4 regions of the Romboutsia sp. genome follow, and region 2 is predicted to be linked to each of the others. Evidence: riboswitches for the same ligand, from Rfam matches in the RefSeq annotation. Region 2 holds a riboswitch; each other region holds the start of a gene.
What was found. A riboswitch is a leader RNA that binds a small molecule or an ion and turns the genes downstream of it on or off. The one in region 2 is predicted to bind cyclic di-GMP.
Positions count from the first base shown of each region.

Region 1 (3,219 bases), on a different contig from region 2:
AAGAAGAAGAAACACTAAAAAATCTACTTGAAAAAGTATGTAAAAATATAAATATATAAGGAGGAAGATTATGGATAATAATCAGAATATATTAGGCACAGAGCCAATTGGTAAGTTACTATTAAAATATTCAGTGCCAGCAATTATAGGGATGATGGTAAGTGCACTTTATAATGTAGTAGATAGAATGTTTATAGGAAATATACCAGGTGTTGGTCCTATGGCAATAACAGGTCTTGGAGTGGCAATGCCAATAATGACAATAATAATTGCCTTTGGAACACTTGTAGGTGTAGGATCAACTACAAATGTATCTATAAAGTTAGGTGAAGGAAAAAAAGAAGATGCTGAACGTATAATAGGAAATACAATAAGTTTAGCAGTGATAATAGGTATTACATTATCTATAGTTGGAATAATATTTTTAAATAAAATACTTATTATATTCGGAGCAAGTGAAGGTACGCTTAATTATGCAAAATCTTATATGAGTGTAATACTACTTGGAACAGCATTTAGTATAATGTCAATGATGTTTAGTAATTTAATAAGAGGCGATGGAAATCCAAAGCTTTCAGCTATTATAATGATTGTAGGTTGTGTTACCAATATAATATTAGATGCATTATTTATATTTGTATTTAATATGGGAATACAAGGAGCGGCATTTGCCACTATAATATCCCAAGCAACTACATCAATGTGGGGATTATCATATTATGTAAGAGGAAAATCAAACGTAAAACTTAGAAAAATAAATTTAAAGTTAAATAAAACAATTATAGCAGCAATATTCTCAATAGGTTGTGCTCCATTTGCAATGCAAATGACGAATAGTTTGGTTCAGATTATATTAAACATTTCATTAAAAAAATATGGTGGAGATTTATCAATAGGAGCAATGGCAACAATAAGTTCAATAAGTATGATATTTATAATGCCTGCATTTGGTTTTGTGCAAGGAATGCAACCTATAGTAGGATTTAACTACGGAGCTAAAAATTATGATAGGGCTAAAAAAACTTTAAAAATAAGTTTATTATCAGCAACATTTATATTTGTATTAGGTGCTTTATTTGTACAGCTTGCACCACAAGTTTTAGTTGGAATGTTTAATAAGGATGTACAACTTATGAATATAACTGTAAGTGGATTAAGCAAATATGCATTTGCAATGCCAATAATAGGGGTATCTATAGTAGGTAGTAACTACATGCAGTCAACAGGAAAAGCAAAGATGGCTATAGTATTAGGTTTATTAAGGCAAGTTATAATATTAATACCTATGATATTTATATTACCTAATTTCTTTGGTTTAAATGGAGTTTGGTTTGCACAACCTACTGCTGACATTGTATCAGCACTTATAACAGGTATAGTTTTAATTAAAGAGATTAGAAAATACTCTGTAAATGAAGAATATGAATTAAGTGAAGAAGTAACAGTTACTGCAGTATAAAATCTATAAGTAGAGAAGAAATATAAATGAGCACAGTCGTAGATTATATCTTTAATGTAAATATAGATAAGGTGGATATTAATGTTTTATATTGAAAAATAAAATTGAAATTAACAAAATTCATATAAAAGAAAAAAACAAGCAAATTACTTTAAAAATGAAATTCAAGTTTTGCAGTAAAAGAACTAGTTTTGTCGAATATATATACAAATAACACATTAAATGTTAATATTTAGCATAAATGTTAAGAAATAGATAGAAACTGAGAAGTATGTCTTGTACCTGGGCACCTGAGGCATATGGAGATAGTGGTGCAACCGGCTATAATTACTGAAAAAACACAGAAACATATATAAAGTATAACTTTATATGTTTCTGGTGTACAGAAAATATAGTCTTTTTTTTGTATCTAAAAATAGGGTAATCAAACGAGAGGGTAACAAGTAAATAAGGCAATAGTAGAAGAATCAAAAGAGCAAAAGAAAGTAGCTTATTTATAAGATAAGTTATTTAAAAAGCGGAGGAAAAAATGACTAAAATAGCAATTGCTCATGATTGGCTAACTAATATGGGTGGAGCAGAAAAGGTAATTATAAACTTTAAGCAAATATATGAACAAGCTCCTATATATACGATTTCATATAATGAAAATAATCTAGATGAAGAGTTAAAAAATATAGATGTAAAAACAAGCTTTATACAAAATTTTCCTAAGGGAAATGTAAAGCATCAAATGTATTTACCATTTATGCCAACTGCATGGGAGCAGTTTGATTTTAATGAATATGATGTGGTTTTATCAAGTTCATCTTCATGTGCAAAAGGTATAATAACACCTCCAGATACTACACATATATGTTATTGTCATTCTCCAATGAGGTATGCATGGGAATTTTACAATGAATATATGGAAAGAGAGAATATGGGGAAATTAAAGAAGCAACTTATTAAATATATAATGAACTACATACGTATTTGGGATAGAGCATCTGCAGATAGAGTTGATTATTATATTGCAAATTCAAAGAATGTTGCAAAAAAAATCTATAAACATTATGGAAAAGAAGCAGATGTTATACATCCACCAGTAAAAGGGTCATATTTCAATATATCTGATACTGATGAAGAATACTTTTTAATAGTATCTAGACTAGTTCCTTATAAGAGGGTTGATTTAGCAGTAGAAGTATTTAATGAATTAGGGTTACCTTTGGTTGTTATAGGAGGAGGATCACAACTTGAATATTTAAAATCTATAGCTAAGCCAAATGTAAAAATATTAGGAAGACAACCTGATGAAGTTATAAAGGAATATTATTCTAAGTGTAGGGCATTTATATTCCCTGGAGAAGAAGATTTTGGAATAACTCCACTTGAAGCACAAGCTAGCGGACGACCTGTTATAGCTTTTGGCAAAGGGGGGGCTTTAGAAACTGTAGTTGCTGATCAAACAGGTTTATTCTTTAAAGATCAAACAGTTAATAGTTTAAAAGATGCTGTATTGCAGTTTAATGAAATGCAGTGGAATAAACAAGATATCAGAAATCATGCTTTAATGTTTGATGAAGAAATATTTAAGCATAAAATAAAATCATATGTAGAAGAAAAAAAATATGAACATAAAAAAATCATGAGTAAAATGGGGAGAGTATTATAATTACTAGGTATTACAAGTAGAAATATTTGATTATATAAAAGTCAAATATCTATGCTCGATTGAGAAGATGAGGGATAAAATGAGATACAATAAACAGAATTTA
Region 1 is NZ_JBXKIW010000023.1:11,580-14,798, forward strand. Features, by position in the region: gene AC11VW_RS02815 (MarR family winged helix-turn-helix transcriptional regulator) at 1-59, shown strand, start outside; gene AC11VW_RS02820 (MATE family efflux transporter) at 71-1,459, shown strand; cyclic di-GMP riboswitch class II at 1,708-1,790, shown strand; gene AC11VW_RS02825 (glycosyltransferase) at 1,989-3,116, shown strand.
Region 1: another riboswitch for cyclic di-GMP. It lies ahead of AC11VW_RS02825 (glycosyltransferase); the one in region 2 lies ahead of AC11VW_RS00210 (methyl-accepting chemotaxis protein).

Region 2 (3,219 bases):
TAAAAAAAAATTCAACTGAAATGATAAAAAAAGAACTTAAATCAAAACGAACTAAAGGTATTATAGGGACAGGAGCCATGAGTGATCCATATAATCCATTTGAAAAAAAATATATGTTAACACGAGAAGCTTTAGAACTAGTTAATGATAATAAATTTGGAGTAGCTATTGCAACTAAAAGTGATTTAGTAACTAGAGATATTGATATACTAAAAAAAATTCAAAGTCACTCACCTACAATTGTTAAAATGACAATAACCACTTATGATGATGAATTGTGTAAGTTAATAGAGAAGAATGTAATCCCTACATCGGATAGATTTAAAGCTATAAAAAAATTATCTGATAAGGGGATATATACTGGTGTATTATTAATGCCGTTATTACCTTATATTAATGATAATGAAGAAAATATAAAAAATATTATAAAAACAGCTTATGAATGCGGAGCTAAATTTGTATACTCTCATGATTTGGGTGTGACATTAAGACAGAATCAAAAAGAATATTATTTTGAGCAGTTAAGAAGGATTTTTCCGAATAAAGATTTAGATAAAATGTATATTAAAACTTATGGTGAGGCTTATGAAAACAAAGTTATAAATTATGAGAATATGTGGTGTATTTTTAAACAAGAATGTGAAAAATATAATCTTTTGTATAAGATGGAAGATATAATAACAGATTATAAAAGAAAATATGAAAAAACTCAAATTAGTTGGTTTTAACAGTATAAGAATAAAAGTAGATAGTAAAAAAATCATAACTAAATTAATGATTACATAATATTAGTAAAATAATAAAAAATATAATTATTATGGCTTAATTATATTTATAAGTGTTAAGAAAAAGGCTGATGCTAAATAGAAATGTAATAAAAATACAATGAAATTTCAGTTAGTTATACATATATTAAATAAAATATTTGAAAATTAGTACAAGTATTGACTAATTTAGCTAATCTATACGTCTACTAAGAGGGTGTAAGTCCACATTTTTAATGTCCTTGACAAAGGGTCCATTTTAAAAATCAATATTCTTTTATATTATAGGAAATTATAAATTTCCTTCCTTATGAATAATGTTAAAATGCTCTACCAAAACAATTCTCAAGCAACAGGCAGGGATTTTAAGTCACTTGTAGGCAAAATAACTTAGACTAGTGGTGATACGAGCGAAGTAAATTCTTCTACTGTTGCATTTTAAAAATAACATAAATATACATAATATCTTAATTATTTACAAAAATATCTATTCATGTTAAGATAAAATGTAAACTTAACTATAAAATTAAATTAGCAAACCCGAAGTGATTCGGCGACGCAAAGCTAGAGGGACTTTTTAAAAGTTAGCCAGTTGCATAAATTTGTCTTGTAGAGAAGAGTGTTAACAGGTTCATGTTGATGCTCTTTTATTTTTTACACTATACAAGTGGATTTTTAAAATTGTAATATTTTAACGTGGGAGGTTTATTATGGGGAATTCCAAAAACACAAGTACTTTTAGAATCGGGAACAAATGAATTTGAAATTATGTAATTTACTATTTCAGGTAAATTATGTAGGGAAATGTAATAAAGGTTTGCAAGATTATAGTTATATAATATGTAAAAAATAATGAAAAAATATGATGTTGTAGCAAACGTTGTTATTTTCTTTAAGAATCGAACAAATGCGTATTATATGAACTAAAGGAAAAATGCTATGATCAGACAAGTAAATAACTAAGTCTTAAATGGTTAATTTTATTAGTAATGATGATAAATTAACATGTAAAGCAAAATAATAAAGGGAGATAAATCAAAAATGAAATTTAAATTAAGACATAAAAGTAAAGATCAAGATAAAAATAAAAGTATAAAAACTAAACTTACTTTAATAATTGTGTGTTTTGCAGTTATTTGTTGCTTATTATTAGGAGCAATTACAAGTTTTCTAAATTATAAAACTTCTAATGATATTTTATCAAATACAGTTGTAGAAACAACTAAACAAGCTTCCGAAAACGTTTCTCAAAAAATTATGAATCTTGAAAATGCAGCGATTCAAACAGGAATTATAAAAGAACTTTCAGACCCTAAAGTAAGTAAAGAAGAAAAACAAAAAATTATAACTAAGCAGGAAAAGTTCTATGGAGTAGCATTAGGTCAAATTATGGATGTAAATGGTAAAGATCTTTTTAGTGGAAAAGATTATTCTGAGAGAGACTATGTTAAGGCTTCTATGGAAGGAAAAGCATATCTGAGTAGCCCTGTTGTTAGTAAATTAACAGGACAACTTATAATGGTAGTTTCAGCACCTCTTTGGGAAAATGGAGTACAAGGTAGCAAAATAGTAGGGGTTGTAACTTTTGATGTAGATAAAGATTTTTTAAATGAAATTGTTACTAATATAAAAATAGGCAAAAATAGTGATACTTACCTTCTAGATAGTCAGGGAACAACAATTGCAGATAAGGATACTAGTGCTGTTGGTGTAGAAAATTCTATAAAACAATCAGAAACAGATAAAAGCTTAATGCCTTTTGCAAAGGCAGACAAAAAGCTTATTTCAGGAGAAACAGGATATTCTGATGTAAAAGCAGATGGTAAAAATTGGCTTGTAGGATATGCTCCAGTAGAACATAGTAATGGTTGGGGTATAGGTATAATGGTAAATAAGGCTGATTTTCTTGGGCAAATGTATACTTCAATCATGACTACGGTTATATTAGCTATAGTATTTACAATTATAGCATTTATTGTAGCAATAAGGCTTTCTAATAAAATAGGAAACCCATTAAAAGAATGTAGTGAAAGATTGAAAAAGTTAGGTGAAGGTGATTTAAATTCAGAAACTCCATTTATAGATGAAGATGATGAGATAGGTCTAGTAGCAGATGCTACAAGTAAAATAGTTAACGACCTTAGCGAAATGATAAATATTTTAACATATTCATTAACTGAAATTAGTAATGGAAATTTAGATATTGATGTGGATAAAAAAAGAGCAAGTGAGTTATTTATAAATGATTTTGAACCTCTATCAATAGCTGTATACAAAATTGTAGATAGTTTAAATAGTACTTTAACACAAATAAATGTTACAGGTGAACAAGTTTCAATGGGTTCAGACCAAGTAGCAGAAGGTGCGCAATTACTTGCTCAAGGTGCTACAGAACAAGCAAGTTCAATTCAAGAACTTTCAGCAACTATAACTGAAGTTTCAGAACAAATAAAGC
Region 2 is NZ_JBXKIW010000002.1:16,827-20,045, forward strand. Features, by position in the region: gene AC11VW_RS00205 (radical SAM protein) at 1-728, shown strand, start outside; cyclic di-GMP riboswitch class I at 1,288-1,364, shown strand; gene AC11VW_RS00210 (methyl-accepting chemotaxis protein) at 1,806-3,219, shown strand, end outside.

Region 3 (3,219 bases), on a different contig from region 2:
AAGCCTTTGGATTTGGTATGGTGTATACTGTTGTACTTCATGGGGGATTGGTGGTCTAGGGCCAACTAGACTCATATCCCCTTTAAGTACGTTGAATAACTGCGGTAATTCATCTATACTTGTTTTTCTAATAAAGTTCCCTATTTTTGTTATTCTAGGGTCATATTTCATTTTAAATACTGGACCTGTTTGTTCATTTTGGTCCTTTAATGTTTCTAGTAGTTCTTCTGCGTTATGTACCATACTTCTAAACTTATACATCTTGAAAGTTTTTGGATACCGTCCATTTCTCTCTTGTGTAAAGAATATTTTGCCCTTTGGGTCTTCTAGCTTTATTAATATAGCTACTGCTAAAAATAATGGTGATAATAATATAATTCCAACTAAAGAACCAACAATGTCTATTATCCTTTTACTTACTATGTAAAACATTGAATTATTGGTTTCAATATGGTTTAAGTCAATAGCTACGGCTGATTCATCCACTTCATCTTCAAATATAACGTTTGCTTGCACTACTATCCCCCCATAATATTAAATTTTTATTTTATGCCATTGCTTTTTCTTTTTTATTCTTTTTCTTATTATTTCTTGACGCTCTGCCGCTTTTTTCTTCTTTGTAATAATAATCGTAATAATCATATCCTGAACTATTTGCTTCAAATTTGTTAAGTACTGTTCCTAGTATATTAGCTCCAACATTGTCTAATCTTTCTTTAGCTAGCTTTACCATTTCTACATCTGTTTCGTTAGCACCAACTACAAATACTGTCCCATCTGTATATGTTGATATTATTCCTGCATCTGTAACTAGTCCTATTGGTGGTGCATCTATAAATATGTAATCATAATGCTCTTTTAGACTTTCCACAAACTCTCTCATCTTTTTAGACGATAGCATTTCTGATGGGTTTGGTGGTACTTGACCACATGTTAGTACGTGTAAGTTCTTTGTATCTGTACAGTGTACACACTCTACAAATGTTTTATTATTAACAAGCACATCTGTAAGTCCATGTATGTTGCTTAGTCCAAACATTCTATGTACACTTGGATTTCTTAAGTCTCCATCTAACATTAGTACTTTTTTTTCTAGGTTTGCAAAGCTTGCTGCTAAGTTTGAGATTACTGTACTTTTACCTTCGTCTTTTCTACTACTTGTTACACTTATTATTTTTATTTCTTTATCTAAGTTTGCAAATTCTATGCTTGTTCTTATTCCTCTATATGCTTCTGCTATAGGAGATTTTGGTTTATTTATACTTATTACTTTATTCATTTGTTATCCCCCTATTTTGCTATTTTTTCATTTGGTATTACTCCTAATATTGGTAATCCTAGGTGTTTTTCTATATCTTGTGGTGTTTTTATTTTATTGTCTAAATATTCTATCAAAAACACAACAAATAGACCTATCATAACTCCAAGTACTGCTGCTATTGCAACGTTCATTATCTTATTGGGTTTAATAGGCTCATGTGGTACGATAGCTTTATCTATTACTTCTACACTATTTGCTTTTGTTATTCTTTTTGCTTCTTTTGTGAATACTTTTGGAATTTCATTTGCTATATCTCTAGCTTTTTGTTTGTTTGTGTCTTGTACACTTATACTTATTATTTGAGTGTCTTGGACTGGCAATATTGTTATCTTTTTTGATAGTTCTTCATATGTTAGGTCTAATTTCAAATTATCTATTACTGGTTTTAATACTGTTCTTGATTTTATTATTTCTCCATATGTTACTGCTAGCTTTTCTGTTACTATAACTTGATCTTGTGTTATCATTTGTGTTTGTTTGTCTTGGTCAGTATTTACTATTATCGTTGAATTTGCTTCATATACTGGTTTTAATACAAAGAAACTTACCCCTGCGCTAACAAACACTGCTACTACTGTTATAATTGCTATAATCCAAAATCTTTTTTTAATGATGCCAAAATACTCTCTTAAGTCGATTGTTTCCTCCATTTGCTTTCCTCCATATTATTTTATATTTACAATGCCTATTTTTTTAGGCACAAAAAAAGACTATATTTTCTGCCACTAAGAATATATAAAGTTATACTTTATATTCCTGTGTTTTACAGTAATTATAGCCGGTTGCACCACTAACTCCATATGTCCCAGGTGCCCAGATACGAGACATATTTCTCAGTTTCTATTTATTTGTTACCATTTATAGGTAAATAGTAACATTATATGTATTATTTTTATATATCTTCGACAAAACTAGTTCTTTTGTTACAAAACTAGTTTTTTTATCGCAAAATTAGTTCTTTTGTTACAAAACTAGCCTTTTTGTTACAAAACTAGTTCTTTTGCTACAAAACTAGCATTTCATTTTTAAAGCAATTTACTTATTTTCACTTATTTTATATGAATTTTATTGATTTTCACTTTATTTTCCAATAAAAAAATACTAATATGCTTCAACATATTAGTACTTTTTTTTAATATTTTTCTATTTCTTGCAGTAATTCTTTTACTAAGTCATTTCCTTTTATCTTTCTAACTATTTCACCTTTTTTAAACAGTAGTCCTTCGCCTTTTCCACCAGCTATTCCGATATCGGCTTCTCTTGCTTCTCCTGGTCCGTTTACTGCACATCCCATTATGGCTACTGTTATATCTTTTTCCATGTGGTTTATTTTTTCTTCTACTTCATTTACCACACTGATAAGGTCTATGTTACATCTTCCACATGTTGGGCAAGATATTACTTTTATTTTATCATTTAATAAATCTAAGCTTCTTAGTATTTCTTTTCCAACTATAATTTCTTCACAAGGATCTCCTGTTAGTGATATTCTAACTGTGTCCCCTATTCCTTTTAGAAGCATTGCTCCTACTCCGATTGAAGATTTTATTGTTCCTTTTTTTACACTTCCTGATTCTGTTATTCCTATGTGTAGTGGATAGTCTACTTTTTTAGCTATTAGTTCATAGGCTTCTATTGTTTTGTATATATCTGATGATTTAAGTGATATTACAATATTTCTAAAGTCTAGGTCTTCTAGTATTTTCACATGTCCTAGTGCACTTTCAACTAGTGCCTCAGCCGTTGCTGATCCATACTTTTCTAGTAGTTCTTTTTCTAATGAACCACCGTTTACGCCGATTCTTATCTTTAGGTTTTTTTGCTTACACTTTTCTACTACCATTTTAACTTTTTCTATGCTTCCAATGTTTCCTGGATTTATTCTAACTCCATCCACT
Region 3 is NZ_JBXKIW010000005.1:6,760-9,978, reverse strand. Features, by position in the region: gene AC11VW_RS00425 (sugar transferase) at 1-516, opposite strand, end outside; gene AC11VW_RS00420 (CpsD/CapB family tyrosine-protein kinase) at 548-1,279, opposite strand; gene AC11VW_RS00415 (YveK family protein) at 1,291-1,971, opposite strand; cyclic di-GMP riboswitch class II at 2,091-2,172, opposite strand; gene ispG (flavodoxin-dependent (E)-4-hydroxy-3-methylbut-2-enyl-diphosphate synthase) at 2,454-3,219, opposite strand, start outside.
Region 3: another riboswitch for cyclic di-GMP. It lies ahead of AC11VW_RS00415 (YveK family protein); the one in region 2 lies ahead of AC11VW_RS00210 (methyl-accepting chemotaxis protein).

Region 4 (3,219 bases), on a different contig from region 2:
TAGGACCATATGCATACTTAAGACCAAATAGTAACATAGGAAACAACGTAAAAATAGGAGACTTCGTAGAAGTTAAAAATGCTACAATAGAAGACAATTCTAAAGCATCACATCTTTCTTACATAGGAGATGCACACGTTGGAAAGAACGTAAACATCGGATGTGGAGTAGTATTTGTAAACTACGATGGTAAAAGTAAATTTAAATCTGTAGTAAAAGATGGAGCATTCATAGGCTCAAACTCTAATTTAGTTGCACCAGTAACGGTAGAGGAAAAAGGATACATAGCTACAGGCTCAACTATAACAGAAGATGTTCCACAAGGAGCATTAGCAATAGCAAGACAAAGACAGGTAGTAAAAGAAGGTTGGGTAGAAAACCAACAACAAAAAGATAAGAAATAGCAACTAAATGGATTATTATTTTTAGGCACTATAGCCTTGAATTTTTAATAAATATAACAAATGTTTAAATTTTCGGGAGGATGTACATGAATACTAGCGGAAGCGAAATCAAAATACTTGCAGGAAATTCATCTAAAGAATTAGCTAAGAAGATAGCTGATTACATAGGAGTACCAGTAGCAGACTGTGAAGTTGGAACATTCAGCGATGGAGAAATATCAGTAAACATCAAGGAAACAGTAAGAGGATGTGATGTTTTCGTAGTTCAATCAACAAATAGTCCAGTAAATGATAACTTAATGGAATTATTAATAATGATAGATGCAATGAAAAGAGCATCAGCAGGAAGAATAACAGCAGTTATACCTTATTACGGATATGCAAGACAAGATAGAAAAGCTAAGGCGAGAGATCCAATCACGGCTAAGTTAGTTGCTAACTTATTAACGGCAGCAGGAGCGGATAGAGTATTAACAATGGATTTACATGCAGCGCAAATCCAAGGATACTTTGATATACCTCTAGATCATCTGCAAGGTGGAAAAATACTAGCAGATTATTTCAACGAAAAGCAAATACAAGATTTAGTAGTAGTATCACCTGATTTAGGAAGTGTTACAAGATCTAGAAAATTTGCTAATAGCTTAGATGGAGATGTTCCAATAGCTATAATAGACAAAAGAAGACCTAAAGCTAACGTATCTGAAATAATGAACATAATAGGCGAAGTTAAAGGAAAGAATGTTATATTATTAGATGACATGATAGATACAGCTGGAACAATAGTAAATGCAGCCAATGCACTTAGAGAATTTGGTGCTAAGGATGTTTATGCTTGTTGTACACATGGAGTATTATCAGGGCCAGCTATAGAAAGAATAGAAAGTTCAGTTATAAGTGAGTTAATAGTACTTGATACTATACAACTTCCTGAAGATAAGAAAATAGATAAAATACAAATCAAGACTGTAGCTCCTTTATTTGGGGATGCTATAAAGAAAATATTCTCTAACGAGTCTGTTAGTATATTATTCTAATTAATAATATTACTAGATACACCTTATTTATTATAAATAGGGTGTATTTTTTTCTGAAAGATTTCCTGAGAAATTATTATAATTAGATTATATTTCAAATTAGTACAAGAATAGTTCTGTAGTATTATTAAAATATATATAATCGATTAAATATAATATGTATTTTAATACACTAAAGTAGTAAAAATATATATTGAATTTGTTGATTTTAAAAGAAATACATGGTATTATGTAAATAAATGGTAGTGATTAGAGACGATGAAGTATATCCTGTATATGGGCACCTAGGATATATGGAGCTAGTGGTGCAACCGACTATGTTTATTTAAGTTAACTTTAAGTTAGCTAAGAGATAAGGATGGTCTTTTTGTTTTGGTAAAATATTCCTGATAAATGATTAGGACTTATATTGGTTGAGGGATATTATATAAAAAAATAATAAGGGGGAAGTTATATGATAAAAAACTTCAAGAAAAAGAAAAATAATAAAGGTTTCACTTTAGTGGAATTATTAGTAGTAATAGCTATTATAGGAGTGTTAGCAGTAGTGGCAGTACCAGCTTTATTTAAAAATATAGAAAAAAGTAAAGTTGCTAGTTTAGAAACAGATATAAGTGCTATAAAATCTGCATCGCTAGCTAAATATTCGGATACAGGAGCATATCCTGCAACATCAGGTACGGTGACGTTAGAAAATGCTCTAGCAGGAGAGATTGAGAACTTATCTAAACCATTTGAAGGGGCTACCTATACATTAACTGGATCAGTTCCAACTGATTTAGTATTACAAGTTACAGCTACTTTTAGTGATAAGGCCCAAAATAAATTAGTCAAAGATTTAGGGATTGGAAAAACTGAGGCCGCTAAAACTACGAATGGTTATGTAAGTGCAACAACGCTTAGTTATACACTTATAAAAGGAAATTAATTTAATGAAAAAGAGTTTTTATCTTTAAGATTTAAACTCTTTTTTTTATAATAAATACTTAATTGTATTTTTATTTATTATAAATCTTAAAAAGATATCAATTTAAAGCTTATATAACATAAATGAGGTGAAAATATGCCAAAAAAAATAAGAATTGGAGATAAATTAGTTCAATACGGATACATAACAGAAGAACAATTACAAAAAGCACTATCTCTACAAAAAGGAACAGGAAAAAGAATAGGTGAAATCCTTATAGAGCAAGGATTAATAAGTGCAGAATTACTAACAAACGTACTAACAGAACTACTAAATGTAGATAACATAGATCTTACCCCATCAAATATAAGACCAGAGGCAATACCAAAAATACCACAAAATATATGCAAAAGATACAAAGTATTTCCATATAAAATAGAAGACAACAGGCTGTATCTGGCAATGGAAGATCCTCAAGATAGAGAAGCTATCCAAGATGTTAGACGTATAACAGGTATGGATATAGTACCAAATATAGCAACGATATCAGAAATAAACCAAGCAATAGAAGTATGGTATTCAAATACAGATATAGATAAAGCGATAAGTGAATACGCAAAAAATGATATACAAAACACGTTAAAAGATGAAATAACAGGAGAAGAAGATGTAAACTCAGCTCCTATAGTCAGATTAGTTCACAATATTTTAGAAAGTGCAGTTAGAAAAAAAGCAAGTGATATACACATAGAATATGACGGAGATTTCATGAGGGTTAGATTCAGATTAGACGGGATTCTCATGGAACATATGAAAACAAGTGCAAAAGCGTATAAAGCAATAATAAGTAGAATAAAAATAATGGCGAACT
Region 4 is NZ_JBXKIW010000072.1:13,659-16,877, forward strand. Features, by position in the region: gene glmU (bifunctional UDP-N-acetylglucosamine diphosphorylase/glucosamine-1-phosphate N-acetyltransferase GlmU) at 1-404, shown strand, start outside; gene AC11VW_RS10915 (ribose-phosphate diphosphokinase) at 491-1,441, shown strand; cyclic di-GMP riboswitch class II at 1,685-1,767, shown strand; gene AC11VW_RS10920 (type IV pilin protein) at 1,896-2,369, shown strand; gene AC11VW_RS10925 (GspE/PulE family protein) at 2,505-3,219, shown strand, end outside.
Region 4: another riboswitch for cyclic di-GMP. It lies ahead of AC11VW_RS10920 (type IV pilin protein); the one in region 2 lies ahead of AC11VW_RS00210 (methyl-accepting chemotaxis protein).